One region of the Streptomyces sp. NBC_01454 genome, then DNA from elsewhere that is predicted to be linked to it. Evidence: riboswitches for the same ligand, from Rfam matches in the RefSeq annotation. Region 1 holds a riboswitch; each other region holds the start of a gene.
The links. A riboswitch is a leader RNA that binds a small molecule or an ion and turns the genes downstream of it on or off. The one in region 1 is predicted to bind cobalamin.
Positions count from the first base shown of each region.

Region 2: it holds a riboswitch for cobalamin, as region 1 does, so the genes downstream of both, OIU81_RS25915 (HoxN/HupN/NixA family nickel/cobalt transporter) here and OIU81_RS28360 (cobalamin biosynthesis protein) in region 1, are expected to answer to the same signal.
Region 3: it holds a riboswitch for cobalamin, as region 1 does, so the genes downstream of both, metE (5-methyltetrahydropteroyltriglutamate--homocysteine S-methyltransferase) here and OIU81_RS28360 (cobalamin biosynthesis protein) in region 1, are expected to answer to the same signal.
Region 4: it holds a riboswitch for cobalamin, as region 1 does, so the genes downstream of both, OIU81_RS26085 (prenyltransferase/squalene oxidase repeat-containing protein) here and OIU81_RS28360 (cobalamin biosynthesis protein) in region 1, are expected to answer to the same signal.

Region 1 covers NZ_CP109460.1:6,411,401-6,418,654, forward strand. Annotated here, with positions in the region: gene OIU81_RS28340 (cobyrinate a,c-diamide synthase) at 1-687, opposite strand, end outside; gene cobO (cob(I)yrinic acid a,c-diamide adenosyltransferase) at 713-1,318, opposite strand; gene OIU81_RS28350 (putative cobaltochelatase) at 1,318-3,432, opposite strand; gene OIU81_RS28355 (cobyric acid synthase) at 3,488-5,095, opposite strand; gene OIU81_RS28360 (cobalamin biosynthesis protein) at 5,154-6,149, opposite strand; cobalamin riboswitch at 6,286-6,437, opposite strand; gene OIU81_RS28365 (hypothetical protein) at 6,643-7,101, shown strand; gene OIU81_RS28370 (caspase family protein) at 7,107-7,254, shown strand, end outside.
Region 2 covers NZ_CP109460.1:5,849,655-5,856,908, forward strand. Annotated here, with positions in the region: gene OIU81_RS25910 (VOC family protein) at 1-258, shown strand, start outside; gene OIU81_RS25915 (HoxN/HupN/NixA family nickel/cobalt transporter) at 406-1,614, opposite strand; cobalamin riboswitch at 1,646-1,859, opposite strand; gene OIU81_RS25920 (alpha/beta fold hydrolase) at 1,940-2,788, opposite strand; gene OIU81_RS25925 (MarR family winged helix-turn-helix transcriptional regulator) at 2,785-3,498, opposite strand; gene OIU81_RS25930 (hypothetical protein) at 3,641-4,027, shown strand; gene OIU81_RS25935 (nucleoside/nucleotide kinase family protein) at 4,095-4,751, opposite strand; gene OIU81_RS25940 (class I SAM-dependent methyltransferase) at 4,889-6,100, opposite strand; gene OIU81_RS25945 (GNAT family N-acetyltransferase) at 6,372-6,974, opposite strand; gene OIU81_RS25950 (DedA family protein) at 7,123-7,254, opposite strand, start outside.
Region 3 covers NZ_CP109460.1:7,003,103-7,010,356, forward strand. Annotated here, with positions in the region: gene thiI (tRNA uracil 4-sulfurtransferase ThiI) at 1-237, shown strand, start outside; gene OIU81_RS30980 (VOC family protein) at 298-696, opposite strand; gene OIU81_RS30985 (helix-turn-helix transcriptional regulator) at 789-1,814, shown strand; gene OIU81_RS30990 (NAD(P)H-binding protein) at 1,879-2,760, shown strand; gene metE (5-methyltetrahydropteroyltriglutamate--homocysteine S-methyltransferase) at 2,886-5,210, opposite strand; cobalamin riboswitch at 5,372-5,598, opposite strand; gene OIU81_RS31000 (nitroreductase family deazaflavin-dependent oxidoreductase) at 5,709-6,206, opposite strand; gene OIU81_RS31005 (MarR family winged helix-turn-helix transcriptional regulator) at 6,354-6,878, shown strand; gene OIU81_RS31010 (DUF4142 domain-containing protein) at 6,904-7,254, opposite strand, start outside.
Region 4 covers NZ_CP109460.1:5,883,755-5,891,008, forward strand. Annotated here, with positions in the region: gene OIU81_RS26060 (steroid 3-ketoacyl-CoA thiolase) at 1-192, shown strand, start outside; gene OIU81_RS26065 (ECF transporter S component) at 202-1,095, opposite strand; gene OIU81_RS26070 (ABC transporter ATP-binding protein) at 1,092-2,756, opposite strand; gene OIU81_RS26075 (CbiQ family ECF transporter T component) at 2,753-3,910, opposite strand; gene OIU81_RS26080 (SCO2322 family protein) at 3,907-4,566, opposite strand; gene OIU81_RS26085 (prenyltransferase/squalene oxidase repeat-containing protein) at 4,563-5,882, opposite strand; cobalamin riboswitch at 6,084-6,227, opposite strand; gene OIU81_RS26090 (MBL fold metallo-hydrolase) at 6,336-7,254, opposite strand, start outside.

The sequences.
Region 1 (7,254 bases):
CAGCGCCAGCAGCGCCGGCAGATCGCAGCCCTCGCGGATCCGCGCGGCGAGCTCGCCCACCGACTCCACCGCCTCGGCCCGCCGTTCGGCGACCGGCACCAGCCCCAGATGCCGCGAGGGCGTCCCGGCCCGCCCGTCGCGGCGCAGCGCGCCGAGCACCGGGACCCCCGAGGAGTCCATCGCCTCGCGCAGCAGCTGCTCGTGACGGTCCGAGCCGACCTTGTTGAGGATCACCCCGGCCAGCCGCACCTCCGGGTCCCACGACGCGAAGCCGTGCACCAGCGCGGCCACCGACCGGGACTGCGAGGAGGCGTCCACCACCAGCACCACCGGTGCCCGCAGCAGCTTCGCGACCTGCGCCGTCGACGACAGCTCGCCCCGGTCCGAGGCCCCGTCGAACAGCCCCATCACGCCCTCGACCAGGGCCAGATCCGCGCCCGCCGCACCGTGCAGGAACAGCGGCGCGATCCGGTCCGTGCCGCACAGGAAGGCGTCCAGATTGCGGCCGGGCCGGCCGGTGGCCAGGGAGTGGTAGCCAGGGTCGATGTAGTCGGGGCCCACCTTGTGCGGCGAGACCGTGAGCCCGGCCTCGGTGAACGCCGCCATCAGGCCCGTGGCCACGGTCGTCTTCCCCGCGCCCGACGACGGCGCGGCGATCACCAGCCGGGGGATCGCGCCGCCGCTCATGCCGTACTCGCCCGCTGCGCCGTGGTCACCATTCGATGCCCCGCTGGCCCTTCTGGCCCGCGTCCATCGGGTGCTTGACCTTGGTCATGTTCGTCACCAGATCGGCGAAGTCCAGCAGCGCCTCGGGGGCGCCGCGCCCGGTGATGACGACATGCTGCGTACCGGGGCGCTCGCGCAGCGCCGACACCACCTCGTCGGTGTCGATCCAGCCCCACTTCAGCGGATAGGCGAACTCGTCGAGCACCAGCAGCTTGTAGGTCTCCGCGGCGAGATCCCGCTTGACCTGCTCCCAGCCCTCGCGCGCCGCATCCTCACTGGAGAGTGCGTCCCGGACATTGCGCTGCACCCACGACCAGCCCTCGCCCATCTTGTGCCAGGCGACGGTGCCGCCCTCGCCGGACTCCCCGAGCACCTTCAGCGCCCGCTCCTCGCCGACCTTCCACTTCGCCGACTTCACGAACTGGAACACCCCGACCGGCCAGCCCTGGTTCCAGGCGCGCAGCGCCAGCCCGAAGGCGGCGGTGGACTTGCCCTTGCCCTGGCCGGTGTGGACGAACACCAGCGGGCGGTTGCGGCGCTGGCGGGTGGTGAGTCCGTCGTCGGGAACGACGGACGGCTGTCCCTGCGGCATTACGCTGCCTTCCTGTTGCCTTGCACGGTCCGTACGAGCGCGGAGACGCTGTCCGCGCGCAGTTCGTCGAGGGTGATGGCGGTGCCCTGCAGCTCACGGGCCAGCTCGCCGGCGAGCCCCAGCCGCACCGGACCCGCCTCGCAGTCCACGACCACCGAGGCGGTGCCCGCACCGGCCAGCAGCCGGGCCGCGCGGGCGGCCCGCGCCACCGGCTCGGGGCCGCCGGTCGCCCGTCCGTCGGTGACGAGCACCACCAGCGGCCGCCGCGAGGCATCCCGCATCCGCTCCACCCGCAGCACCTCATGGGCCCGCAGCAGCCCCTCCGACAGCGGCGTACGGCCGCCCGTCGGCAGCTGCTCCAGCCGCGCCGCACCCGCCTCGACCGAGGACGTCGGGGGCAGCGCCAGCTCGGCGCCGGTGCCCCGGAAGGTGATCATGCCGATCTTGTCGCGCCGCTGATAGGCGTCCAGCAGCAGCGAGAGCACCGCGCCCTTGACGGCGCTCATCCGCTTGCGGGCCGCCATCGACCCGGAGGCGTCGACGACGAACAGGACCAGATTGCCCTCCCGCCCCTCGCGCACCGCCTCGCGCAGATCGTCCCGGCGCACCACCAGCCCCGGCCCGCTGCGGCCGCGCACCCGCTGGTGCGGCGCCGCGGCCTGCACGGTCGCCGCCAGGTGCAGCTTGCCGAGGGCGCCGTGCGGGCGCCGGGCGCCGGTGGTCCGGCCGTGCGCGGTCCGCGCTCGCGACCGGCGGCCGTCCGCGCCCTCGCCCAGCCCCGGCACGTCCAGCCGCCGGGTGCGGAACGGCTCGGTGGCGCCGACCGCGGCCCTCTCGCCGCCCGCGCCCGGCGCGTGCTGCCCGGCCGGTTCCTGCGCCTGCCCTGCTTCCCGGTCCTCCCCGGGGGCCGCGGGCTGCTCCTGGGGGGCCTCCTGCTCCTGCTGGTGGGGGAGTTCGGGGCCCGCCGCCGAGCCGTCCGGGCCGCCGTCCTGCGGCGGGCGCCCGCCGCCCTCCGGACCGCCGCCCCCGGGGCCGTCGTCCGGACCGTCCGGCTCCGGATCGTCGTCGCCGTCCGTCTCCTGGTCCGCCCCGAACTCCTCCAGCGTGCGGTCCAGTTTGTCCTCGTCCAGGCCCGGCGCGTCGAACGGATTACGGCGCCGGCGGTGCGGCAGCGCCAGCAGCGCGGCCTGCCGGACGTCCTCCTCCAGGACCTCGGTCCGCCCCTCCCACGCGGCCAGCGCGGTGGCGGTGCGCGCCATCACGATGTCCGCGCGCATCCCGTCCACCTCGAACGCGGCACAGGTCGCGGCGATCTGCCGCAGCGCCGCGTCCCCCAGCGTCACGTCCGGCAGCAGCTCGCGCGCCACGGCGATCCGCCGGCGCAGCGCGTCCTCCTCGTCCGCCCAGCGCGCCGTGAAACCGGCCGGATCGGCGTCGTAGGCCAGCCGGCGCCGCACGACCTCCACCCGCAGAGCGGGCTCGCGGGAGGCGGCGACCTCGACCGTGAGGCCGAACCGGTCCAGCAACTGCGGCCGCAGCTCCCCCTCTTCAGGGTTCATCGTCCCGACGAGCAGGAAGCGCGCCGCATGCCGGACCGAGACGCCCTCGCGCTCCACGTACGAGGCACCCATGGCGGCCGCGTCCAGCAGCAGGTCCACCAGGTGGTCGTGGAGCAGATTGACCTCGTCGACGTAGAGGATGCCGCGGTGCGCGTCCGCCAGCAGACCCGGCTCGAAGGCCTTCACGCCCTCCGACAGGGCCCGCTCGATGTCCAGCGCGCCGACCAGCCGGTCCTCGGAGGCGCCGACGGGCAGTTCGACCATCCGCGTGGGGCGCTCCTCGGCGGCGCCCGTGCCGTGCGGACCGTCGGGGCAGCCGGGGTCGGGCGCGCCCGGGGCGCAGGCGAAACGGCAGCCGCCGACCACGTCCACGGCCGGCATCAGCGCCGACAGCGCGCGCACCGCGGTGCTCTTGGCGGTGCCCTTCTCGCCGCGGACCAGCACACCGCCGACCGCGGGGCTCACCGCGTTCAGCAGCAGCGCCAGCCGCAGGTCGTCCATGCCCACCACCGCGGTGAAGGGGTACTGCGGGGTCGTGTCGTGCGGGGTTGTCATGCTGTGTCGTCCTCCACGTCGCCGTCGGGCTCCGGATTCTTCGCTCGGGTACCCCTCATGGCGCCCCGGGAGGCACGAACGGCAGCCCGTCCGGTACCCCCTTCTCGATCAGCCGCAGCAGCGCGGCCGTGTCCGCGTGCTCCTCGATCAGATCGCCCAGCCGGTCCAGCTGCTCCTCGCGCAGGGCGGCGAAACAGGTGTCCGGGGCGGGCACGAACGCCCGGCCGGCGTCCGCGGCGACCCGCCGCAGCAGGGCCCGGCGGAAGCCGTCGCTCTCCAGGCAGCCGTGCCAGTGCGTGCCCCATACGGAGCCGTCCCGGCAGCCGTCCAGGGCGCGCCCCCGGTCATCGGAGACGAACGCCTCGTCCCCGCCGTTCACTTCGGCGACCCCGTGGTGGATCTCGTACCCCTCCACCGGCTCGCCCAGCGCCCTGCCGGACGGCCGCGCCAGGGTCTTCTCCGCCGCGAACCGCACCCGCACCGGCAGCAGCCCGAGGCCCTTGACGGTGCCCGCCTTCGACTCGACCTCGTCCTCGATGAGTTCGCCCAGCATCTGGAAGCCGCCGCAGATGCCCAGCACCGGCCGGTCCTCGGCGGCCCGCCTCGCGACCGCGTCCGCCAGTCCCCGCGCGCGCAGCCACTCCAGGGCCCGGACCGTGCCCCGGGTCCCCGGCAGCACCACCAGGTCCGCGTCGGCCAGTTCCTCGGCGCGGTCCACGAACCGCACCACCACGCCCGGCTCCGCGGCCAGCGCGTCCACGTCCGTGAAGTTCGACATCAGGGGGACGGCGCAGACCGCCACCCGCAGCACCTCAGCGCCGTGCGGCGGGGCCACCACGCTCTCGCGCACCGCGCCGCGCAGCGACACCCGCAGGCCGTCCTCCTCGTCGATGCCGAGGCCGTGCGCGAAGGGCAGCACCCCCAGCGTCTGCCGTCCGGTGAGGCCGCGCAGCATCGCAAGGCCCGGCTCCAGCAGCGTCACATCGCCCCGGAACTTGTTGACGAGATACCCGGCGACCAGCGCCTGGTCCTCCTTGGACAGCAGCGCCGTGGTGCCGAAGAAGGAGGCGAAGACCCCGCCGCGGTCGATGTCGCCGACCACCACCACCGGGATCCGGGCGGCCCGGGCCAGGCCCATGTTGACGATGTCGGTGCGCCGCAGATTGATCTCCGCGGGGCTGCCGGCGCCCTCGCAGATCACCGCGTCATGGGTACGCCGCAGCTCCGCCAGGCAGTCGGTGACCGTGCCGAGCAACTGCTCCCGGCGGCCCGCGTACGGCGTGTTCCCGGGGGACGACCCCTCGGTCCCCCCGAAATATCCCCGCGCGCTCAGTTCACCCACCGGCTTGCCCAGCAGCACCACCTGGCTGCTGCGGTCGCTGCCCGGCTTGAGCAGCACCGGGTTCATCAGCGCGGTCGGCTCCACCCGCGCCGCGGCGGCCTGCATCGCCTGGGCCCGCCCGATCTCCGCGCCCTCGCGCGTGACGAACGAATTCAGCGACATGTTCTGCGCCTTGAACGGCGCCACCCGCACGCCCTGGCGGGCCAGCCAGCGGCAGATCCCCGCCGTCACCACGCTCTTGCCGGCGTCGGACGTCGTACCGGCCACCAACAGGCCACCGCCGACCGCCCCGCCGGACGCCTTCTGCTGCCCGTACGTCACCGGATCCTCCTTCTGTGCCGGCTCCCGCGCCGCCCCTCCGGCGGAAAAACCGGAGGTCTCATCCCTGCCCCGCCGCACGCCGCCGCACCGCCGCCCGCACCACCGCGCCGGCCGCCGGCCGCGCCGCGAGCGTCGCCGCCAGCGCCAGCACACCGACCCGGCGCGAGAGCCGTACGGCCCGTTCGATGTCGGACACCGCCACCGGCCGCGCCCCGCCGTTGAGCACCGGACGGTGTTCCACCCGCCCGCCGTACGCCAGCGTGCCGCCCAGCCGTACGCCCAGCGCGCCCGCGAACGACGCCTCCACCGGGCCCGCGTTGGGGCTCGGGTGCGCGCCGCCGTCCGTGCGCCAGGCCCGCAGCGCACCGCGCCGGCCGGGGCCCGTGAGGACGGTGAGGGCGGCGGTCAGCCGCGAGCCGGGCCAGCCGGCGAGATCGTCGAGCCGGGCCGACGCCCAGCCGAACCGGCGGTATCGGGGCGACTTGTGCCCCACCATCGCGTCCAGGGTGTTCACCGCCCGGAACGCCACCAGGCCGGGCACTCCGCCCACCGCACCCCAGACCAGGGCACCGACCACTGCATCCGAGGTGTTCTCGGCGACCGACTCCACCACCGCACGGGCCATCTGCGGCCCGTCCAGGGCCTGCGGATCGCGCCCGCACAGATGCGGCAGCCGCTCCCGTGCCACGTCCAGGTCGCCCGCCGCCAGCGCACCGCCGACGGCCCGGGCCTCCCGGCCGAGCGAGGTGCCGCCCAGCACGGCCCAGACCGTCGCCGCGGTCAGCGCGATCCGGGCGCCGTCCCGCAACGGGGCCGGGGCGGCGGTGCGTAGCGCGCGCTGCACCAGCGCGGCGCCGGCGGCGGCACCGCCCGCGCACAGCACGGCATGGGCCGCCCCGTGGCCGCGGTGGTCGCGCCACAGCCGGCGTTCGATGGCGGCCGCGGCCCGGCCGAAAGCGGCCACCGGATGCCCGCGCCGGGGATCCGCCGCGATCAGGTCGGCGAGAAAGCCGAGAGCCGCGCCGCACGCATATCCCGCGTGTTCGCCGCGCATCGGGTCACACCGTCGCCAGGGCGTGTCCGCGAAGAAGCCCTGCGGCAGCGGGCGATGGAGCTCTCGACGGGCGGCCAGGCATGGTGATATGTCCTCACTCAGGGTCCGCGCCCTGGCTCGACGTGACGGCGACATGAGTCTCCTGGCTCCCCGGATCGGCGAGTCCTCCGGCCTTCCCGCCCCGACGCGTCCGCCGTTCGGCGTGCGCGCGAGGGGCCGTGGCCTTCGCTGGAGGAACCCTCCCCGGTGACAGTGGCGGGACCGCGCCGGATTCGCACCGGACTTCCTCAGCTGTCGCCGAATGGCTCGGGCAGTCCACCACGCTCCGCGAATGCCCGTCAACTCACCCTTGACCTGCGACGCTGCCCCGTGGCAGGGGCTGTGGCCCACGCCACAGCGTGGCGGAAGGATCACGGACGGTTGCCCGCGCACCTGATTCCACGTCACTATCGGGAGCGCGGCGGCGACGGGGCCGCCGGAAGGGGGCCGGGGGATGCCGCAGCGCGCTGACCGTCACGAGATCCGCATCAGGGTCACGGGCACCAACAATCCCGATCAGGACATCGAGGACCTCAAGACCTGGCTGGCGCGCGAGCCGTGGCTGGCCCGGCGGCAGTACGACTGGGCGATTCGGCCCCGGCCGGCGGACGCCCGCGACGGCGCGAACGGCGACCCGGCCGCCCCCGGCGACATGGCCGTGGGCGTCGACGATCTGGTCCTGGTCATCGTCGGGGCGGTCGCCGCCGAGATCACCAAGAGCCTGAGCATCGCCCTCAAGGAGTGGCTGCGCCGCCGCCGCGAGGAGCGTGACACCGGCGAACGGCCCGCCGTCGCGGTCGGCGTCGACGGCGGCCTGCGTGCCCTGGGGGACGAGGGTCCGGGTGCCCCGGCCCCCGGAGCCCCCGATCCCGGCAGCCCGGACGACGGGAGCGGCAGCATCGCCGGGGACTGAGCCGGATGTCCGAATACGACGCGCGGGGCAAGGTCAACCGGGCGCTGCTGATCTGTGTCGACGACTACCGCCATCTGCGCCCCCTGCCCGCGGTGAAGGACAACGCCCAGGAACTCGAACGCGTCCTGCTCGCCCCCGGCACCGACCTGTTCA
Region 2 (7,254 bases), 560 kb from region 1:
CTCGGCGAACTCCTCGCGGCGCGTGACCGGCTCGACGAGCAGGGCGCCCTGCTGGGCGCCAGCGATCACCTGGTCGCCAAGTCGCTGTACGCCAAGGACCCGGACGGCAACGAGTTCGAGGTGATGTGGCGGGTCCCGCGGGAGGACTGGCCGGGCCCGGACCAGCCGGACCGGCTGCTGCCGCTCGATCTGGCGGCGGCACTGGACCGCTGGGGCCCGGATCTGGCGACGGGGGCGGCGGCGGGGTCAGCCACGTGAGGGGTGAGGGGTGAGGGGAGAGGGGAGAGCCAGAGTCTGATCGGCTGGGTGGGTGGGACGGGTGGGACCTGTCCGCCCGGGCGGACAGGTCCTGACCGGTTGGACCGGGCGCCTCAGAGGTCTCTGACTCTCGGCCCCTCGGATGCCTCAGACGTCCGAGGCCGCCCGGTTCTCCGGTGTTGTCCGCGCGTCCGGCACCGCCCGCCCCTCCGGCACCGCCTGCTCGTCCGGCTGTGCCGGCTGCGTCGATCGTGCCCGCTCGGCCCGCTCGGTCCAGCGCTTCTCGACGCCGGACAGTCGCCAGTAGGTCAGCGCCACGGCCCACACCACGACGAACAGGCCGACGATGAGGAAGCCGACGTTGTCCAGGTCGAGGCCGGAGACCCAGCCGGTCAGCGGGTCGCTGAGGGCGAGCTTGTCGTGCAGCACCGTCACCAGCTCGATCGTGCCGATGAAGAAGGCGACGGCGATCGACAGGCCCGTGATGGCGATGTTGTAGTAGACCTTGCGCACCGGGTTGGAGAACGCCCACTGGTAGGCGAAGTTCATGAAGGTGCCGTCGAGGGTGTCGAACAGGCTCATGCCGGCGGCGAAGAGCAGCGGCAGGCACAGGATCGCGTACCAGGGCAGGCCGGCCGCGGCGCCGCTGCCCGCCATCACCATCAAGGTCACTTCGGTCGCGGTGTCGAAGCCGAGCCCGAAGAGGAAGCCGAGCGGGAACATCTGGCCGGGACGGGTGACGGAGCGGGTGAAGCGCCCCAGGAAGCGGTTCATGAAGCCGCGCGCATCGAGTTGCCGCTCCAGTTCGGCCTCGTCGTAGCGGCCGTTGCGCATCCCGCGGAAGACCCGCCACATCCCGGACAGCGCGATGAGGTTGAGGGCGGCGATGAGGTAGAGGAACGTCCCCGAGACGGTGGTGCCGACCATGCCCAGGATCTGGTGCATGCCGGATTCGTCGTTGAGCAGGATGCCGGCGAGCTGGGCGCCCCCCGCCACGAGCGCTGCCATGGCGACGACCACGCTGGAGTGGCCGAGAGCGAACCAGAAGCCGACCGAGACCGGCCGCTTGCCGTCGGCCATCAGCTTGCGGGTGGTGTTGTCGATGGCGGCGATGTGGTCGGCGTCGAAGGCGTGCCGCATGCCGAGGGTGTACGCGGTGACGCCCAGTCCGACGCCGAAGGCCCGGTTGCCGACGGTGTAGTGCTCGGGGACCACCAGCAGGAAGAGCACGCCGAAGGCGACGACGTGCAGCCCGGCTATGACGGCCATCAGGCCCGCGGTACGCAGGGTGTCCTGCCGGCGCCAGCGGAACGCGCCGTGGGCAGGGGTGGTCGGGGTATCGGTGGACAGGGCCATCCGGCGGTCACGCTCCAGCACCTCGTGGATCAGTTCGTGAGATGCCGTGGCCGGTCTCCTGGCTTACGGGTGCACGCGTCCGCCCCGCCTTCCCGGCCGCGGGCTGCGGTCAGTGGCGCCGCAGAGGCGTCGTGCGTCTGCGGAAGGGACGGAAACTCCCCGATCACAGTGGCGAGGGCCGCTCCGGTCTGGGACCTCAAGGTCCGTCACCGGTCTTCCCGAACACCACGGCCCGGCCACTCTAACCGCCGTGCGGGAGGGGTGCGGTGCGTGGGGCGGGTCCGGGAACGGGCGGGGGCGCGGCCCGCCGCAGGAGGCCCGCCCGTCACCAGTCCAGGGAGCAGAGAAAGGCATGAAGCTCCTGGTCGAAGAGCGCGCCGTTCTCCAGATTGACCATATGGGCCGCGCCCGGTATCCGGACTCTGCGGGCGCCGGGGACGGACAGTGCTATCGCATGGGCGTTGGCGGAGATGTCGCTGCTGTCGAGATCGCCGTCGAACACGACCGTCGGCACCCGGACCTCCCTCAGCCGCCCGGCGGCACCGACCTCGACGGGCATCCCGGCTCCCCGCTCCTCGGCATGCACCTCCACATTGGCCTCGGCCGAGGCGCGCATCCGCTCACGGAATCCCGGGTGCACCGCGGACGGTTCGCGATGCGGCCCGTCCACCCACATCCGCAGGAAGTGCTCGATATAGCGCTCCACGCCGTCCGCCGCGCCGATCGCCGCCACCTGCTCCTTGATGTGCTCCAGGAGGAAGGGGTCGGTGAAGGCGCGGCCGCTGATCCCGGGGGACGCGAGCGCGAGGGCCGCCACCCGCTCCGGGCGGGCGAGGGCAGTGTCCAGCGCGACCCGGGCGCCGTGGGAGAGGCCCACGAGGACGGCGCGGGGGACGCCGAGGGTGTCGAGGAGTGTGCACAGGTCCTCGTGGTGGGCGTAGTCCCCGGCCACCGTGGAGGACAGGCCGTGGCCGCGGAAGTCGTAACGGATCGCGCGCAGACCGGAGTTCACCAGCCAGGCGAACTGCTCGTCCCACATGTGCTGGTCGAGCATCGCGCCGTGGAGCAGTACCACCGCGGGACCCTCGCCCGCCGTCTCGTAGAACAGCTCGCCCTCCTCGACCGGCACGATGCCGTTGTCGATCTCGGACCAGGCGGTGATTCTGCGGGTCATTCTCTGGGCCGTCCTTTGTGCGTCGGATGCGGTGAGCTGGGCTGGATGCGACTGCCGTCTTGATTGCCGCGACTGTCGGTTTCCTCCGGTGGAACGTGCGAGCCGTTCCCGAGGTGCCGGAATTCCTCACCGAGTCGGTCGAGGACGTGCAGTGCGGTGCGGAGGTCCTCGGCGGGCAGATCGGCCAGTCGCCGGTGCAGGCCCGCCGACTCGAAGCGCTGGATCCCGCGTATCGCCGCCGCGCCTTCGGTCGTGAGCTGGATCAGGGACGAGCGGCGGTGTGCCGGATTGGGGGCCGTCACCGCCAGGCCCAGTTCGACGGCGTGGTTCACCCAGCGCTGCACCGGCTGCCGGTCGAGGTCCATCGCGCGCGCCAACTGCGGGACGGTCCGCGGGCCTTCGCTGTGCAGCGCGTCCAGCAGTGCGTGTTCGCCGGCGGTCAGGCCCGTGCCGGTCAGTTCGCGTTCCACCGCGCGCACGACCCTGCGGTGCAGTGGCCACAGGCGTCGGATGACGCCGTACAGCAGGTCTTCGGCCGGCGTGGGCGCCTCGTTGCCGTCCTGCTCGATGGCGCGCTCGTCGTCGGACTCGGTGGCGCCCTTGCTGTCGCGCTCGCTGTCGCGCTCGACGTCGGGCTCGACGGCCGGCTCGGTGGCGCGCCCGATGGTGTGCTCGGCGGTCTTCATGGACTCCCCCTCAATGACACTCATAGTGTCAGGGTGACATCGTTGATGTCGTTTGGGAAGGGGGGTGCCGCGGAAAGGAGGTGAGGAGGTAAGTGAGTCCGAAGGGAAGAGTGGGGCCGGAGGGTCTCATGTGACTCGTGGGCGAGGAAGGAAGGACGGACGGCGGATGAAGGTCTCTTTGCTGCGTGCGGTCGGAGTGGCCACGGCGGCGTACGGGGTGGCGGTGGCCGTGACGCCCGGCTTGCTGGCACGGCCCTCGGGGCTGGCCGGTGACGACGGGCGGACCGCGCCGGCGATCCGGACCTCGCTGCGCCCGCTGGCCTGGCGGGACGCGGTGAGCGGGCTGGCGCTGGCGCTGGCTCCGGACGGGCCGGCGCTGCGTACCGCCGCATATGTGCGCATCGCGGCGGACTTCGGGGACGCGGTGCTGCTCGGTGCGACGCTGCCGGGGCGCGGCCGCCGGGTGGGGGCGGTGGCGGTGTCGGTGGGCTGGGGCGCCCTGTCGGTGGCCGGGCTGCTCGCCGACGGGCAGAAGGCGAGCAGAGAGAGGTAGAAGTGAGCAGAGGTGAGCGGAGAGAGGCAGAAGTGAGCGGTGAGAGGCAGAGGTGAGGGGACGGGGGCTATGTGCCTTCGGGGGGCGGGGCCTTGTCGGGGGTGAAGGTGAGGACGAGGTCGGCGCGTTCGCGGGAGGCGGCCACGACGCGGGCGTTGGCCTCGTCCGAGGCGTGCACGAACCGCTCGGCGTCGGCGCGGGTGCGCCCGAAGCGTTCATGACGGTCGACCAGCCGCCGGATCCGCTCCGCGCCGTCCAGCTCCACGTACCAGACCTCGTCGAGCAGTGCGCGCACCCGTGACCACGGGGCGGTGTCGAGCAGCAGGTAGTTGCCCTCCGTGACGATCAGCGGGAGGTGGGGGGCGACGGGGATGCTGCCGGCGACCGGCTCCTCGATACGGCGGTCGAAGGCCGGGGCGTAGACGGCGGTGTCCGGTTCGGGGGAGCGCAGGCGGGCCAGGAGCGCCGCGTAGCCGGCGGGGTCGAAGGTGTCCGGCGCACCCTTGCGGTCCCTGCGGCCCAGTCGGCGCAACTCCGCCTCGGCGAGATGGAAGCCGTCCATCGGCACCAGCGCCGCCTGCCCGGCCAGCCCGGCCACGAGATGGGCGGCGAGGGTGGATTTCCCGGCGCCGGGCGGGCCGGTGATACCGAGCAGCCGGCGTCGGCCGGGAGTCGCGGAGGCGGCGAGGTCACGGGCGCGGGAGAGCAGGTACGGGAGATCCATGAGGCCCCATCGTGCCTGAGCCGGCGGGCTGAGGGGCGGCCGCGCACCCGGTGGCGTTCCGCGAGGCCCGGCCCCCCGGGCCCGGGCACGATCCGGCGGCCGCGGCTCCCGACCCCCAGCCCTTGCCTCCCGCGCCCCTAACTCTCCCCGTCCCGGCGGGAGTCGGCCGCACCCCCGTCCGCGAGTCCCAGGCGCCACAGGGACGTGACCTCGGCGGCGCGGGCCACGTGGAGCGGGTCGGAGGTGTCGCGGGCGCGCGGATGGCGGGGGGTGATGTCGAGCCGTCCCAGGACCGTCAGGCCGGCGGCGGCGATGGCGTCGAGGAGTGCGGTGTGCGCACGCAGGCCGAGGTGTTCGGCGAAGTCGGAGAGGATCAGCCAGCCTTCGCCGTCCGGTGTCAGATGGTCCCCGAGACCGCTGAGGAATCCGTGCAGCATCCGGTTGCCCGGGTCGTACACCGCATGCTCCACGGGGGAGGTCGGTTTCGCGGGCACCCACGGGGGGTTGCAGACGACCAGCGGGGCGCGGCCGGCCGGGAACAGATCGGCCTCGACCACCTCCACCTGTCCGGCGACGCCCAGCCGCTGGGTGTTCTCGCGGGCGCAGGCCAGCGCCCGCGGGTCCTGGTCGGTGGCCACGACCCGGCGCACCCCGCGCCGGGCGAGGACCGAGGCCAGCACGCCGGTGCCGGTGCCGATGTCGAACGCCAGCTCCTGGGAGGGCAGCGGCGCCTCGGCCACCAGGTCGACGTACTCGCCGCGGGCCGGGGAGAAGACGCCGTAGTGCGGATGGATGCGGTCGCCGCCGAGCGCCGGGATCTCGACGCCCTTCCTGCGCCATTCGTTGGCGCCGATGAGGCCGAGCAGCTCGCGCAGCGAGACCAGGGAGGCGGTCGGATCGGCGCCCTCGGCGGTCCCGGGCGCCTCCTCGCGGGCGGGACCGGCGGGGCCGTATGCCCTGGCGCAGGCCTCGCGGACGTCCGGGGCGCGGTGCAGCGGGACGGCGAGGGTCGCATCGAGCGGGACCAGCAGCATGCCCAGGATGCGGGCGCGTTGGTTCTGCGCGGCGCGGTGCTGGTGGAACGCCTGGGTGACATCGGCGGGCGGTGTCTTGCGGGGGCGGCGGTCGATGCGGCGGGCCATCGCCGTCAGCAGCTGCCGGGCGTTGTGGAAGTCGCCCCGCCACAGCAGAGCGGTGCCCTCACAGGCGAGTTTGTAGGCGTCGTCGGCCTTCGTCCGGTCGTCGGCGATGACGATGCGGCGGGGCGGCGGAGCGCCGTTCTCGGAGCGCCAACGGGCGGAACGGGCCTCGTCGGCCTCGGTCCATTCGACGACCGGCGGTTGGTTCACCGAGGTGTGCCTTCGCGTGTGTGGGCGGACCCCGCCGGGGCGCCGCCCAGGGGAGCGGTCCCGGTCCGGCGTCCGGGGAGCGACGAACGGCTCACAGGAGACGGGGAGGGGGGTGTGGTGGGTGTGCCGGTCGATTTTACTCCGGATCGAGACTTCCTCTGCTCCCGTCTTGCTCCCGCCCGCTCCCGCCCGCTCCCGCTCGAGGCCCCGCCCGCCCGCGCGAGGTCCCTCACCGCGCGACGCCCCACGGCACCGCCCGCTCGGCCCGCGGTCAGCCGGTGCCGAACGCCCCGGCGTAGCGCACCGTGCCGCGCGGGGGCGGGGAGCCGTCCAGGGAGAGCGCCATGAAGGCCGCCTCCGGCCAGGGCTGCGGGGGCAGGATGCCGAACCGAGGGACGGCCGGTACGAAGCCGAAGCGCGGGTAGTACGACGGATGGCCGAGCACGATCGCGGTCCGCTCGCCGGCCGCCCGCGCCGCCGCCAGCAGTGCCCGGATCACCGCATCACCCGCACCGCACCGCTGATACGCGGGCAGCACCGCACAGGGGGCGAGTGCCACGGCGGGCGCCTCGTCGATCTGACAGCGGGTCAGCAGGGCATGGGCGGCCGGGGTGAAGTCCGGTGCGTCGGCCACCCAGGACAGTCCCGGCAGCCAGGCCGCCGGGTCGCGGCGCAGCGCCTCGACGAGGTCGGCCTCCCCGGGCGCCTCGAAGGCGGCGAGATGGATGCGGCGGACGGCCGGCCGGTCCGCGGTGGTCTCGGGGCGAGGCTGCCAGGCGCCGGGGACGGCGGCCGGAGAGGGGGAGCCGCCAGCGCGAGCGCCGTCGCCACCGTGGGGACCGTCAGGGCCGTCGGAGGTGCCGGTGCCGCTCATGCCCGTCATCGTCGCACCGGGGTCCGGCGCCCGGCCAGCGGATTTCCGTGCACCGCCGGCGTCTCGTCGGCCGGGGGCCCGGCGGCTGACGGAAGCGCCTCACCGGCCCGTCACCTGGCCCGTCATCGGGCCCGTCACCGGCCGCCGGTCAGTGCGCGGCGGGGCGTTCCGGGCGGCGCATCAGGAAGGCGGCGGCCGATCCGGCGGCGAAGAGGGCGGCGGCCGAGAGGGCGGTGCTCACCCAGGACGTGCCGAGCCACTGGCCGCCGAAGTAGCCCAG
Region 3 (7,254 bases), 590 kb from region 1:
TCCGTCCTGCCGGATGAGGACTGCTGCAAGCTGCTCGCCCCCGAGCGGGTCTCGACCGGGGCGCACGTCCCCCAAATCGAGCGCGTGGAACGGCGACTTGACATGGATGACCTCATGGCGGAGCTGGTCCGCAAGGCCCAGTGCATGCGTCCCGGCGAGGAGGACGCGGAGGACGGGCCGCCGGCCACCACCGGGCTCCCCGCACAGCGGGAGTCCCTCCGGTGCACGGCTCCCTGACCCTCCCGGCTTCCGCCGCGACGTGCGCGACCGGCCGTGCGCGACCGGCCGTGCGCGGCGTCAGCTCGCGAACTTCTCGATGGCCGCCGGGGTCATGGGGGTGAAGAAGTTGACGAGGTTGCCGTCAGGGTCGCGGAACAGCAGGGACCGGTTGCCCCAGGGCATCGTGGTGGGCTCGGTGACGAAGTCGGTGACGACGTCGGACAGGTCCCGGTGCACGCGGTCCACGTCGTCGACGAGGAATTCGGTGATCACACTGCGGTTGTCCGCCGGGCGGGCAGAACCCGGAGCGAACAGCGGGACGGTGCGGGTGCCGGCGATCGCGAGGGTGGCGTGGGGGGTCTTGAGTTCGGCGAAGTCCTCGGTGGCCCACACCGCCCGCACCCCTGTGGCGCGCTCGTAGAACTCGACGAGGCGCGTGACGTCGGCGGTAATGATGCGGATCGAGACGAAGTCCATGGTGCTCTCCTTGGCTGCTGAAGTCGCTGTGCTTCGCAGGTTAGGAGAAATAGTGGACAGAATCGGTCCGCTATTCGCCTTAGGCTGGAGACATGCCTCGACCCACCGGCCGCGTGCTGACACTCCTGGAGCTGCTGCAGTCGGGCGGCACCCGGACGGTGGCCGAACTCGCCGACCGCCTCGGCGTCGACGGCCGTACCGTGCGGCGGTATGTGGACCATCTGCTCGACCTCGACGTGCCCGTGGAGTCGGTGCGCGGCCGGTACGGCGGGTACCGACTCGCCCCCGGGTACCGCTTGCCCCCTCTCATGCTCAGCGACGACGAGGCGCTGGCCGTGCTGCTCGGCTTGGTCGCCGGCCGCCGAGCGGGGCTGACGACGACCGCACACACGGCGAGTGAGACGGCATCGGCCAAGATCCGGCGCGTGTTGCCCCAGCACGTCGCTCACCGGCTCGGCATGCTCCTGGACTCTCTCGCCTTCACCGAGCAGCCCGGTGAGTCCGCCGCCCCGGACGCCGGGGTCCTGCTCACCCTCGCCGACGCGGTACGCCACCGCCGACCCGTCTCCCTCCGGTACACCGACCGCGGCGGCCGGCGCAGCGCACGCACGCTGCACGCCTACGGGATAGTCGCCCACTCGGGCCGGTGGTACGTCACGGGCACGGACGCCGAGATCGGCGAGGACCGCACGTTCCGGCTCGATCGCATCGCGGACGCGAGGACCCTGCCCGGCTCGTTCGAGGAGCCCGAGGGGCCCGGCCCGGCACAGCGCGTGGTGTCAGGGTTCGCCACGGCTGAGTACCGGCATGAGGTGACCTTGCGGGTCCACGGGACGGTTGCGCAGATCCGCGCCCAACTTCCCGCCGGCGTCGCGAGCCTGGCGGAGCACGAGCCGGCGGCAGACACGGACCGGACGGCCGAGCGCTGGCTGCGCGTCGACTTACGGGCAGAGCGGCTCGACTGGTTGCCTCCGGTGCTCGCTGCCCTCGACCGGCCCTTCGTCATCGAGCGCCCCGAGGAACTGCGCCACCTCGTCGTCGCGTTCGCCGGTCGCCTCGCGTCCCACGCCGCCGCATCCGACAGCGCCGCATCCGACAGCGACGCCCCCATGTCATGACAGGGCACCCCCAGCCTGCATGCGGAGTCACCGAGGAACCGAAGGAACTCAAGGAGCGCACACCATGCAGATCGCCGTTACCACCCCGACCGGCAACGTCGGCCGCCACGTCGTCAGCACGCTGGTCCGCGCCGGGATCCGGCCGCGCGTCCTGCTGCGCGAGCCCGCCCGGCTGGCTCCGGAGGTACGGGACGAGGTGGATGCGGTGCGCGTCGACCAATACGACGCCGACACGGTGGTGGCCGCCACCGAAGACGTTGACGCACTGTTCTGGGTGGACCCGGCCACCGGCGGCGAGGATCCCCTCGCCGACTACACCCGCGCCACCCGCAGCGTGGTCCGCGCCGTCACCGACAACCGGATCGGCCGCGTCGTCTTCCAGAGCAGCGTCGGCGCCGAGAAGCGCCACGGCGCCGGCGAGATCGACGGCCTGGCCCACACCGAAACCGCCTTGGACGGCCTCGGCGTCGACGTCACCCACCTCCGCTGCGGCTACTTCTTCAGCAACCTCGCACTCCAACTCGACGCCCTGCGAGCCGGCACGCTCCAGGTGATCCTCCCGCTCGACCAGCCCATGGCCTGGGTGGCGCCCCGCGACATCGCCGAGGTCGCCGTCACCCGTCTGCTCTCTCCCGCGTGGTCCGGACGCTGCGTGCAAGCCGTACACGGCCCCGCAGACCTCACCTGGCGACAGGTCGCCGACATCCTCACCGCCGCCACCGGCCGGCGGATCGGCGTCGAGCAGATCTCCGACGAGGCCATGCGCACCCAGCTCCACCGGGCCGGGATGACCGAGGGACTGGTCGAGGCCGTCCTCGGCATGTCGACCGGCCTGCGCGAAAACTTCGTGCCCGAACAACCCCGCACCGTCCGCACCACCACCCCGACCACCCTCGCCGCCTGGGCCTACGACCATCTCCGGCACCGGATCGCGGACGGGGCGTGAGGACCCCGGCCGGGTAGCAGCCGCTCCCCCCGGTCGGAGCAGGCCGCCCCTCCTGGCATGGACGGACGGTCCGGGCCGGACACCGTAGTGTCCGGCCCGGAATTACGGCGGGGTCAACTAGAGGATCAGAAAGCCCCGTTGGCCAGTTCGTTGCGGAGGCGGCGGGCGGCGGTGACGAGGTTTTCCAGGGAGGCCCGGGTCTCGGGCCAGGCGCGGGTCTTCAGGCCGCAGTCGGGGTTGACCCACAGGCGTTCGGCGGGGATGGCCGCAAGTCCCTTGCGGAGCAGGGCCGCTGCCTCTTCGGCGCCGGGGACGCGGGGGGAGTGGATGTCGTAGACGCCGGGGCCGGCTTCGCGGGGGTAGCCGTGTGCGGCCAGTTCGCGGGCGACCTGCATGTGGGAGCGGGCGGCCTCCAGGCTGATGACGTCGGCGTCGAGGGCGTCGATGGCCTGGACGATGTCGCCGAACTCCGCGTAGCACATGTGGGTATGGATCTGGGTGTCCGGCCGTACGCCGCCGGTGGTGAGGCGGAACGCCTCGGTCGCCCAGTCCAGGTAGGCGGTGTGCTCGGCGGCGCGCAGCGGCAGTGTCTCGCGCAGTGCGGGCTCGTCGACCTGGATGACGGAGGTCCCGGCCGCCTCCAGGTCGTGCACCTCGTCGCGCAGGGCGAGCGCCACCTGGCGGGCCGTGTCGCCGAGTGGCTGGTCGTCACGGACGAAGGACCAGGCGAGCATGGTGACCGGGCCGGTGAGCATGCCCTTGACGGGCCGGTCGGTGTGCGACTGGGCGTACGTCGTCCAGCGGACCGCCATCGGCTCGGGGCGGGAGATGTCCCCGGCGAGCACCGGCGGGCGGACGTAGCGGGTGCCGTAGGACTGCACCCAGCCGTGCTGGGTGGCGAGGTAGCCGGTGAGCTGCTCGGCGAAGTACTGCACCATGTCGTTGCGTTCGGGCTCGCCGTGCACCAGCACGTCGATCCCGGCCTTCTCCTGGAAGGAGAGGACCTCGCGGATCTCGTCCTTGATCCGGTCCTCGTAGCCGGCCGTGTCGATCCGCCCGGCCCGCAGATCGGCCCGTGCCGTGCGCAGCTCGGTGGTCTGCGGGAACGAACCGATCGTCGTCGTGGGCAGCAGCGGCAGGCCGAGGTGCGCACGCTGGGCCGCGGTCCGTTCGGCGTACGGCTGGGAGCGGCGCCCGTCGGCGTCGGTGACGGCCGCGGTGCGGGCCCGCACCGCGGGGTCGTGGGTCAGCGCGGACCCGGCCCGGGAGGCCAGGCCGGCACGGTTCGCGGCGAGTTCGCCGGCGATGGCTTCCGTGCCCCGCGTCAGGCCGCGCGCCAGGACGGTGATCTCCCGCGTCTTCTGCCGGGCGAAGGCCAGCCAGCGGGCGATCTGCGGGTCGATGTCGCGTTCGGCGGTGGCGTCCAGCGGTACGTGCACCAGCGAGCAGGAGGCCGAGACATCGACGCGGTCGGCGAGCCCGAGGAGCGTGCCCAGCGTGGACAGTGACTTCCCGTAGTCGTTGATCCAGACGTTGCGGCCGTTGACGACGCCCGCGACCAGGCGCTTGCCCGGCAGCCCGCCGGCCGCGGCGAGGTCCTGGAGGTTGGCCGCGCCCGACTCGGTGAAGTCGACGGCCAGGCCCTCGACCGGCGCCTTGGCCAGGATGCCCAGCGCGTCGCCGAGCCGGCCGAAGTACGAGGCGACCAGGAGCTTCGGCCGGTCCGTGGCATTGCCGAGCTCACGGCAGGCGCGGGCGGCGGCGTTCAGCTCGGCCGGCGTGCGGTCCTGGACCAGGGCCGGTTCGTCGAGCTGCACCCACTCGGCGCCCGCGGCCCGCAGGTCGGCGAGGACCTCGGCGTACACCGGCAGGAGCCGGTCGAGCAGGGTCAGCGGCTCGAAGTCCGCGGCCACCCCCGGAGCGGGCTTGGCCAGCAGGAGGTAGGTGACCGGCCCGACGAGGACCGGGCGGGCGGTGTGCCCGAGCGCGAGGGCCTCCGTCAGCTCCGCGACCTGCTTGCGGGAGTCAGCGGTGAAGACGGTGTCCGGGCCCAGTTCGGGCACCAGGTAGTGGTAGTTGGTGTCGAACCACTTGGTCATCTCCAGCGGGGCGACGTCCTGGGTGCCCCGGGCCATCGCGAAGTAGCCGTCCAGGGCGTCGGCGCCGACCGCCGCGCGGTGCCGCTCGGGGACCGCGCCGACCATGACACTGGTGTCCAGGACGTGGTCGTAGTACGAGAAGTCACCGGACGGCACTTCGTGGAGGCCGGCGTCGGCCAGCTGCTGCCAGTGGGAACGGCGGAGGGTGCGGGCGGTCTCCTTCAGGGCGTCGGCGGTGACCTCGCCCTTCCAGTAGCCCTCGATCGCCTTCTTCAGTTCCCGGTGCTGTCCCTGGCGGGGGTAGCCGTACACGGTGGCCCGTGCTGCCGCGGCTGCGGACGTCGCTGTCACGGAACTCTCCTTCGCGAGATGTCTCGTTGGTGTCCCGGAGACGGAACGAGAGCGCGAAGGAACGACTGACCGGGCGGACCACGCCGCGGTGTCGCCGCGGGTGCCGCTCCAGAGCTACGCCGACCCGCCCACGAGGTCACCGGGATGGCCGCACACGAGCGGTCGCGTGCGGGCAACGGGCAGGTCTTCGGACTCGTGGGCCCGTCTCGTGCGTACGAGACACCTACTGGCCGTCGCTTCCCGAACCCGGCCGGGTCCAGTGCGTATGACGGCGTTCGTTCCCACTCACCGCTGCGGGGCAGTCCCGGATTCCCACCGGGTTCCCTCTTACGACGCTCCCGCCTGGCGGACGGGGCGAACCAGCTGCACCCGTCACCCTAGAGGGACAACCCGCGGGCGCACACCCCCGCCCGGATGGCGGACGGTGAGAGGGGACGGCCCGTCGTGCGGCCGAGCTGCCCCGGCTCGACCCTCCGCGGCAGCGGGGGAGGCCGTGCGTCACCCGGGAGTTGACTCCAGACGTACGAACGGGATCGACCGCCCGGCCGTGCGGAAGGCCGCTTCGCTGCCGTCCACGTCGAAGCCCATGAAGGCACACAGGCGGCGGGCGAGCCGTGGGTGCCGGGGGGCGTAGCGGGCCATGAGGGCGGCGCCGTCCTCCGGGGGCAGGAAGTGTGCGGTGGTGGTGTAGTGGTGCGTGCCGAACCGGATCGTGCCGCGCGGGGTGTGGCGCAGGTTCTGGTACCAGGCCGCGGCCGGGCCGAAGCCGGAGGCGACCGTCCAGCTGAGCCGGTCGCCGTCCCGCTCGTACGCGATCACCTCCAGGACCACACTGCGGCGGAGTCCCGTGCGGCGACCGGTGTGGTGCAACAGGAGCAGTCGTTTGCCGAAGAGCGGGCCGAGACCCGCGCGGTAGAGACGGATGGGCAGGCGAACCAGCACGCGTCGCCATCCGGTGGGCAGTTGCGGGCGTCCTTGCGTCGAGAACGGTGTCATCGTCGCCTTCCGGATTCGGGAAGCTTCAGCCCTCGGCCGGTGAGGGAGCGAGACCGCGGAGGCGAATCTTCGGTGGTGCAACCTTTGCACAGTCTAAATCCGGTGGGCGGTGCCGGGGGAGGCGCGGTCCGACGGTAGAAAGGGGGCATGACCGAGCGTGCAGCCCCCGCGGGGGACGTGGATGATGTGGACGCGGTGACCCGTGCGGTGCTCACGGCGTCGAGACTGCTGGTGGCGGTGTCCGCGCGCTCGCTCACGGCGGTCGAGGAACGGGTGACGCTGCCGCAGTTCCGGATGCTGATGGTCCTTTCCACGCGCGGAACCACCAAGCTGGTCGTCCTCGCCGAACTCCTCCAGGTCGCCCCGTCGACCGCGATGCGCATGGTGGACCGGCTCATCGCGGCGGGCCTGGCGGACCGGCAGACCAACCCCGACAGCCGTCGCGAGACCCTGCTGCGGCTCACTGACGAGGGGCGCCGCACCGTGGAGGACGTCACCAGCCGCCGACGTGCCGAGATCAGCGCGATCGTGGAGCGGCTCGCCCCGAGTCAGCGGACCGCCCTCATCAAGGCGTTGACCGCGCTCAACGAGGCGGGCGGGGAGCCGCCCGCGGACGATCCGGAGTTGCATCCCCTGGGGTGGCCCGGAGCGTCGGCGCAGCGTGGGGCGTGAGCCCGACCCGGCAGGAATATCCGGGCTACTTGGGAACGGTCGAGGCGACGTCATCGAGCGTGGAGTCCTTGACGAGCCCGGTGTCCTCCAGGACGTCCATGTGGTCCTGGACCGTGTTGTTGGCCTGCGTGGCCAGTCGCCGGATCAGGGTGTTCTTGGTGGTGGCGCGGACCTCGCCGATGGTGACGAAGATCTTGCCGTGGGAGGCCCGCAGCAGGTCCACGAAGAGCTGGTCGAAGGCGCGGCCCTGAGCCTTCTTCAGCTGGGCGACCCAGCCCTGCTGTTCGGAACTGGCCTGGTCGGGGATCGGCACGTTCAACGCCGCGGAGTCCTCGCGGTCGAGTTCGTCGAGCTTGCTGTGTCCCTCGAGCAGATG
Region 4 (7,254 bases), 530 kb from region 1:
TTCGACCAGGACCTGGAGAAGGTGAACGTGAACGGCGGGGCCATCGCCCTGGGCCACCCGGTCGGCGCCACCGGCGCCCGGCTCCTGGCCACCGCGCTCCACGAACTCGAACGCAGGGACAAGGAGTTCGCCCTGATCACCATGTGCGCGGGCGGCGCGCTGGCGACCGGGACGATCATCCAGCGGCTGTAGCGGGCAGGGTCACGGCGAGCCGGCCTCCCGGGGCGGACCGGGCGTGAAGGAGACGGGGGCGTCGAAGGCGGCACGGCGGGTGGCGCGGCGCAGCGCCTTGAGCACCGTGCCGCCCAGCACGAAGGTGAGGACCACCGTCACCAGGGCCCGGGGCAGGTCCCAGCCGAGGGAGGTGGCGAGGCAGTAGGCGAGGAAACGGGCGAGGTTCTGCTCGACCGGGTCGCCGGGGACGAAGGAGACCCCCGAGGCCATGCCGCCGATATAGGGCCAGCCCTGGAGGTTCATGACCAGGCCGTAGAGCACGGCGGAGACGGCTCCGTAGGCGGCGAGCAGGGCCAGTTCACGGCGGCCGCGCAGCCGGTCGGGTCCGGGCAGCAGACCGGCACCCATCGACACCCACCCCATCGTCAGCATCTGGAACGGCATCCAGGGCCCGACACCACCGGTCAGCAGCGCGGACGCGAACATCGCCACCGACCCCAGCACGAACCCGAACCCCGGCCCGAGCACCCGCCCCGCCAGCACCATCAGGAAGAACATCGGCTCGATGCCGGCCGTCCCCGCGCCCAGCGGCCGCAACGCCGCCCCGGCCGCGGCCAGCACGCCGAGCATGGCGATGGCCTTCGCGTCCAGGCCGGTGTCGGCGATGGTCGCCACGACGACGGCGAGCAGCATCGGCAGCAGCGCGGCGAACAGCCAGGGCGCGTCCCGGGAATGGGCCAGACCGGACGCGGAGTCGGCCAGCAGCGGCCAGCCGAAGGCCATCACGCCGATCGCCGAGATCAGGCACAGCGCGGCGACGGAGCGGGGACCGAGCCGCACGGCACGCGCCCGGCGCCCCGGGACCGGCGCCGAGCCCGAAGGCGGCCCCTCGCCTCCGGTGCGGTGCGGATGTCCGGTCATGCGGTGGCCTCCAGCGCCTCGGCCACCTGGGGCACGGTCAGCCAGGGCAGCGGCGCGAGGACCTTGGCGACCTGCGGCGCGAACGACGGCGAGGAGACCACGACCTCGTCGGTGGGACCGTCGGCGACGATCTCGCCGTCGGCCAGGATCACCACCCGGTGGGCGAGTTCGGCGGCCAGCTCCACATCATGGGTGGCCAGGACGATGGCGTGGCCCTCGGCGGCCAGCGTGCGCAGCACCTCGACCAGCCGGGCCTTGGCGGCGTAATCCAGGCCGCGGGTGGGCTCGTCGAGCAGGAGCAGCGGCGGACGGGCGGTCAGCACGACCGCGAGGGCGAGGGCGAGGCGCTGGCCCTCGGACAGATCGCGGGGGTGGACGGAATCCGGGACGTCCGGCAGCAGCCGGGTGACCTGGGCCCGGCAGCTGCCGGCCGGGGCACCCGCGTCCTGGTCGGCCGCGGCGCACTCGGCGGCGACGGTGTCCGCGTAGAGCAGGTCACGGGGCTCCTGCGGGACCAGACCGACCTGCCGCAGCAGCTCCCGGGGGCCGGTGCGGTGCGGGGTGCGGCCGCCGACCCGCACCGAGCCGGACGACGGCTCGTGCATCCCGACGAGGGTGGACAGCAGCGTCGACTTCCCCGCCCCGTTACGGCCCATCAACGCGAGGGTCTCGCCGCGCCGCACGGTCAGCTCCACCCGGTGCAGCACCTCGGCCCGCCCCCGCCGGACGCCCAGCCCGGACACGGCCGCGGCGATCTTGTCCGGGACAAGGCCGCTCCGGGGCGCCTCCGTCCCGGGGCGGCTCGGCACCGTTCCCGTCCCGGCTCCCCGCCCCGGCGGCACCACCCCCGTCAGCCGCTCGCGCAGGGCGCCGGCCTTGCGGCGGGCGTCGCGCACGGACAGCGGGAGCGGGGACCAGTGCGCGAGGCGGCCGAGAGCCACCACCGGGGGGTGGACGGGGGAGACGGCCATGACGTCGGCGGGGGCGCCCATGACCGGGGCCGCGCCCGGGGAGGGAAGCAGGATGACCTGGTCGGCGTACTGAACGACGCGCTCCAGGCGGTGTTCGGCCAGCAGCACCGTGGTGCCCAGGTCGTGGACCAGGCGCTGGAGCACGGCGAGCACTTCCTCCGCGGCGGCCGGGTCGAGCGCCGAGGTCGGCTCGTCGAGGACCAGGACCTTGGGGTGGGTCGTCAGCACCGACCCGATCGCCACCCGCTGCCGCTGGCCCCCGGACAGCGTGGCCAGGGCGCGGTCGCGCAGCTCGGCCAGGCCCAGCAGATCCAGGGTCTCCTCGACCCGGCGGCGCATCACGTCGGGGGCGAGGCCGAGCGACTCCATGCCGTAGGCGAGCTCGTCCTCGACGGTGTCGGTGACGAAGTGCGCCAGCGGGTCCTGGCCCACCGTGCCGACGACATCGGCCAGTTCGCGCGGCTTGTGGGTGCGGGTGTCCCGGCCGTCGACGGTGACCCGGCCGCGCAGGGTGCCGCCGGTGAAGTGCGGGACCAGCCCGCACACGGCGTTCAGGACGGTGGACTTGCCGACGCCGGAGGGCCCGACCAGCAGGCACAGTTCGCCCTCGGGGACGGTCAGGTCGATGCCCTGGACGGCCGGCGCCGTGGCGTCGCCGTAGGTGACCGAGACCTGCTCGAACCGGATCACGGGGTGGGCTCCTTCACACGCGGACCGACATCGGGGGCACGGCCACGGGACACGGCGCGCGCCGCACGGTCCCCGCTCGGCGGGAGCGGGGCGACGAACGCGGGCAGCAGTCCCACCAGGACGGAGACGGCCGGCCAGAGGGGGAGGACAGGGGCGGTGAGCGGGACGGCGGGCGGATGGAGCGCGGCGGGCGCATAGGCACCGGCCCAGATCATCAGGGCGGCGACGGCGATGCCGGAGCCCGCGACCAGCCAGGCGCGCACCCCCCACCGCTCGGGCCGGTAGCGGCTGCGCACCGACCGCCGGCCGCCGAGCCACAGCCCGCCGAGCGCCGCCGCCAGCCCGGCCAGCAGCAGCGGCAGACCGTAGCCGCCCCCCGACGCGCCCAGCAGCCCGTACGTGCCGGCGCAGATGCCGAGCAGCCCGCCGAGGGTCAGGGCCGAGGTGGTGTGCCGTACGGCCCGCGGCACCTCGGCACTGCGGCCGTACCCGCGCGCGTCCATGGCCGCGGCCAGCGCCACCGAACGCTCCAACGCGCCCTCCAGCACCGGCACCCCGACCTGGAGCAGCGCCCGGAACCCGCGGTCGGGGCGGCCGCGCAGCCGGCGGGCGGCCCGCAGCCGCTGGACATCGGCGACCAGGTTCGGCGCGAAGGTCATCGCGACGACGACCGCGACGCCCGCCTCATAGAGCGCACCGGGCAGCGACTTCAGCAGCCGCGCCGGGTTGGCGAGCGCGTTGGCGGCGCCCACACAGATCAGCAGGGTGGCCAGTTTCAGCCCGTCGTACAGCGCGAAGACCATGGCCTCCGCAGTGACCCGGCCGCCGATCCGGACGCCCTTCGCCCAGTCGGGCAGCGGCACTTCGGGGAGCGTGACCAGGGTGTGCGTACCCGGGATCGGGGACCCCAGGAAGAAGGCGAAGACCAGCCGGAGGGCGATCACGACCAGGCCGAGCTTGACGAACGCACCGTAGGAACGGGCCCACGGCGCCTGCGTACGGCGGGCCGCGACGACATATCCGGCCACGCCCACCAGCAGCCCCAGCAGCAGGGGATCGGTGGTGCGGGAGGCCGCGGTGGCCAGGCCGAGCGCCCACAGCCACCAGGCGCCGGCGTGCAGCGCGGTGGTACGGGTCGTGTGCGGGGCGCTCATCCGCGCCGGCGGCGGAGCTGCCACCCGGCCGCCGCACCCAGGACGACCAGGACCGCGATCCCGCCGAACAGCCCGGCGGACGGCCCCTCGTCGTCCCCGCCGTCCGCGGCCGCCCCCGGGGACGGCGATGCGGACGGCGCCTCCTTCGAGCCGCTCACCCGCTCCGCGCACCCCGCCTTCGGATAGCCGGCGACGGCACACAGCAGGGCGTCCGCGTCATAGCGCAGCGGCCGGGCGACCGCCGCCAGCGCCTCGCCCGCCGAGGCGTCCCCGGACACCTGCGCACACTCCGTCCGGGACGCCGGCGGCCGCTCACCGCCGGGCGCGTCCGCCGCGGTGCCGAAGTCCACGACGACGCCGATCCGCTTGCGGCCCTCCTTGGCGGGGGTGTCACCGCAGATCGCGCCGAAACCGGCGGCCGCACGGGGCTTGCCGGCCGCGGCGGAATCGGCGCTGACGGTGAAGCGGAACCCGACGACCGCACCGTCGGCCGGCCGCAGCGTGCCCGGCCCCTCGGAGGCGTACGTCCAGGAACTGGCCCTGCCCTCCCAGAAGGACCAGTAGCGGTACTCCTGTGCCTGGGCGGGCCCGGCGGCCAGGCCGGTGACCGTACCGGCCAGCAGCGCGGCCCCGGCGAGACCGGCCCGCCGCCTCACGGCCGGCTCTTCTTCCTGCGGCTGCTGAGCAGGAAGCCGATGCCCGCGCCGAAGGCGAGACCGACGCCGGTGATCCACCACACGGTGCCGCCACCGTCGTCCTTGGCGGAGGTGTCGGCGTCCCCGGAGTGCTTCCCCGGAAGGGACGCCGGCGCCGGGCCGGTGGCGTTGAGCGCGGTCACCAGGTCGCTGCCGCCGAAGGAGCGCGGGTCGCTGCCGGTGGCGTGCGCGGCCAGCACCAGCTGGGCGTACGCGGCCGGGCCGCTCTGCCGCGCCCAGTCCGCCGCGTTCTTCTGCAGCCAGGCCAGCGGCCGCCGGGCTTCGCCGCCGTGCCCGCCGGCCGCCAGCGCCACCACGGCGTCCGCGGTATTGCCGACGTCCGGCTGCGGCTTGGCGCCCGGCATCGCGGAGACCAGATGCTGCCCGTTCTTGTCGAGCTGGGCGACGAGATACGCGGCGCCGCCGTCCGCGGCCCGCGCCGCGGAGACCTTGCCCGGCTTCGCGTCCGCGCCGTCCTTGCAGGCCGGCGGCGTGAGGGGCGCACGGTGCCCGGCGGGCTCGACGACGAAGCCCCGGCCGAGCGCTCCGGTCGCGGCGGCCGCGGTGGCGTCGGCGTTCGGGGCCGCGCCCTTGAGCTGGAAGGTGAACGCGCCGTGCGCCTCCTCCTTGCCCGCACAGCCCAGCCGGAAGGTGAGCAGCCCGTCGTAGGGGCTCTTGCCCTTCTTCGACGTCACCGACCCCGGCTTCTGCCCCGCCGCCGCGAGCGCCCCGATGACCACCGAGGTGGAGTTGGCGTCGCCGGGCGAGCCGGGCATCGAGCTCCAGCTGCCGTCGTCGTTCTGCACCGACGTCAGCCAGCCCACCGCCTTGTGCACGGCGTCGCCCTGCCCGCCCAGCGCGGCCAGCGCCTGCACCGCGGCGGCCGTCTGGTTGGTGTCCCGCATCGTCTTGGCGTCACAGGCCTTGCCCGGCTCGGCACGGAACGCGGTGAACGCGCCGTCCGCGCACTGCTGCCCGACCAGCCACCGCACCGCCGGCGCCGCCGGACGCACCCCCACGGTGTGCTGCGCCAGCAGCGCGAGCGACTGCCGCCACACCCCGTCGTACTGCGGGTCCTTGGTGCCGTACAGACCGTCGGGCAGCTTCCCGGGTGCCTTGGACAGGACGGACGGCGAGCCCGCGGCAGCGGCGTACGCGGGGGCGGCGGCCGCGCCCAGCACCAGCGCGGCGGCCAGCGCCGTGGTGGCGCGGCGCGCCAGCTGGGCGCCGGAATGCGGCGAAGGGGCCTGGTGGGCCGGGGAAGCCGTGGGAGCCATCGGGTCGGTGCCTCTCGGGTCGGGTCGCGGCGGGTCACACAGCCGCGCTCGGCCGCCCACCCGCGCACCGATCCGGGATCGCGCGCGGTGGCACCGGGCTCAGCTCCGTATACCTCGACGGTGCCGCGCACCGGCCGTCCGCACGGGCGGGCGGCCGCGGTGGCGCGAGCCTTGGCCGTGCCCTTCGGGTGTTCCGGCTCGTACGGCCCGTCCGCGCCGGCCAGGGCCTGGCGTGGGTGGGCCGTCCTCACGGTTGCGGGTCAGCGCCGGATTTCCACCGGCTTCCCCCGATCGGGTACGGATGAAGTTGTCCCGCACACCTTAACCGGCGCCCGCCCGGCCTTCGCTCGCACGTACGAACCGGCTCCGCGCCCCGGGCCGGTCGGCGGCCGAGGTGACGACCGAAGTGACGACCGAAGTGACGGCCGGGGTGACGACCGAGGCGACGACCGGCTACGGCGCTCCGTCCACCGCCTGGTACCGCACGGGACCGGGGCCCGGCACGCACTCCGCCCGGCCCAGCTTCACCAGCCGGCGCAGATGCGCCTCGGCCTCCGAGACGGCGATGGTGCGGGAGCTGTAAGGGATCTGCTCCCAGGGGCGGTTCCACTCCATGGCGGTGGCGAGCTGCCAGGCCGTGCGCGGTGCGCTCAGCAGCGTCCTGAGATGGGCGAGCCGCTCCTCGTGGTGGGCGAGGAGCGCGCGGACGCGTCCGCCGGCGTCGGTGAAGGCGTGTTGGTGGGCGGGCAGCACCTCGGCGGGGGCGAGCCGGCCGACGCGTTCGAGGGAGTCGAGGTAGTCGCCCAGGGGGTCGGCGGCCTCCCCCGGGCCGGTCGCCCCGTGCGAGCCGGGGAGGCCGGGCGGGCCGTCTTCGGCATGCGGGTCCCCGTACAGGCCGATGTGCGGGGTGATGCCCGGCAGGAGGTGGTCGCCGGAGAAGAGCCGGCCGAAGCCGCGGCCGCGCCGCGCGGGGTGCTCCTCCTCCAGGTGCAGACACACATGGCCCGGGGTGTGCCCCGGTGTCCAGAGGGCGCGCAGCCGGCGCCCCGGCAGATCGAGCAGCTCGCCGGGGCCGATCTCGCGGTCCGGCAGCGCGGCCCGCAGGCCGGGCATCCGCCGGCCGCCCCCGGTGGCCCGGGCGGTGCGCAGCGGCGCCAGATGCTCCTCCGGCGCGCCGGCCGCCGTGAGCTGGGTGAGGAGGTGGTCGAGCCAGCCGTCCGGTGTGGCCTCGCGGGTGCGGCGGACCACGGCGGTGTCCGCGGCGTGCATCGCGATCCAGGCGCCGGAGGCCTCCCGCACCTTGGCGGAGAGGCCGTGGTGGTCGGGGTGGTGGTGCGTGATCAGCACGCCGTGGAGGTCGGTGAGGGCGAAG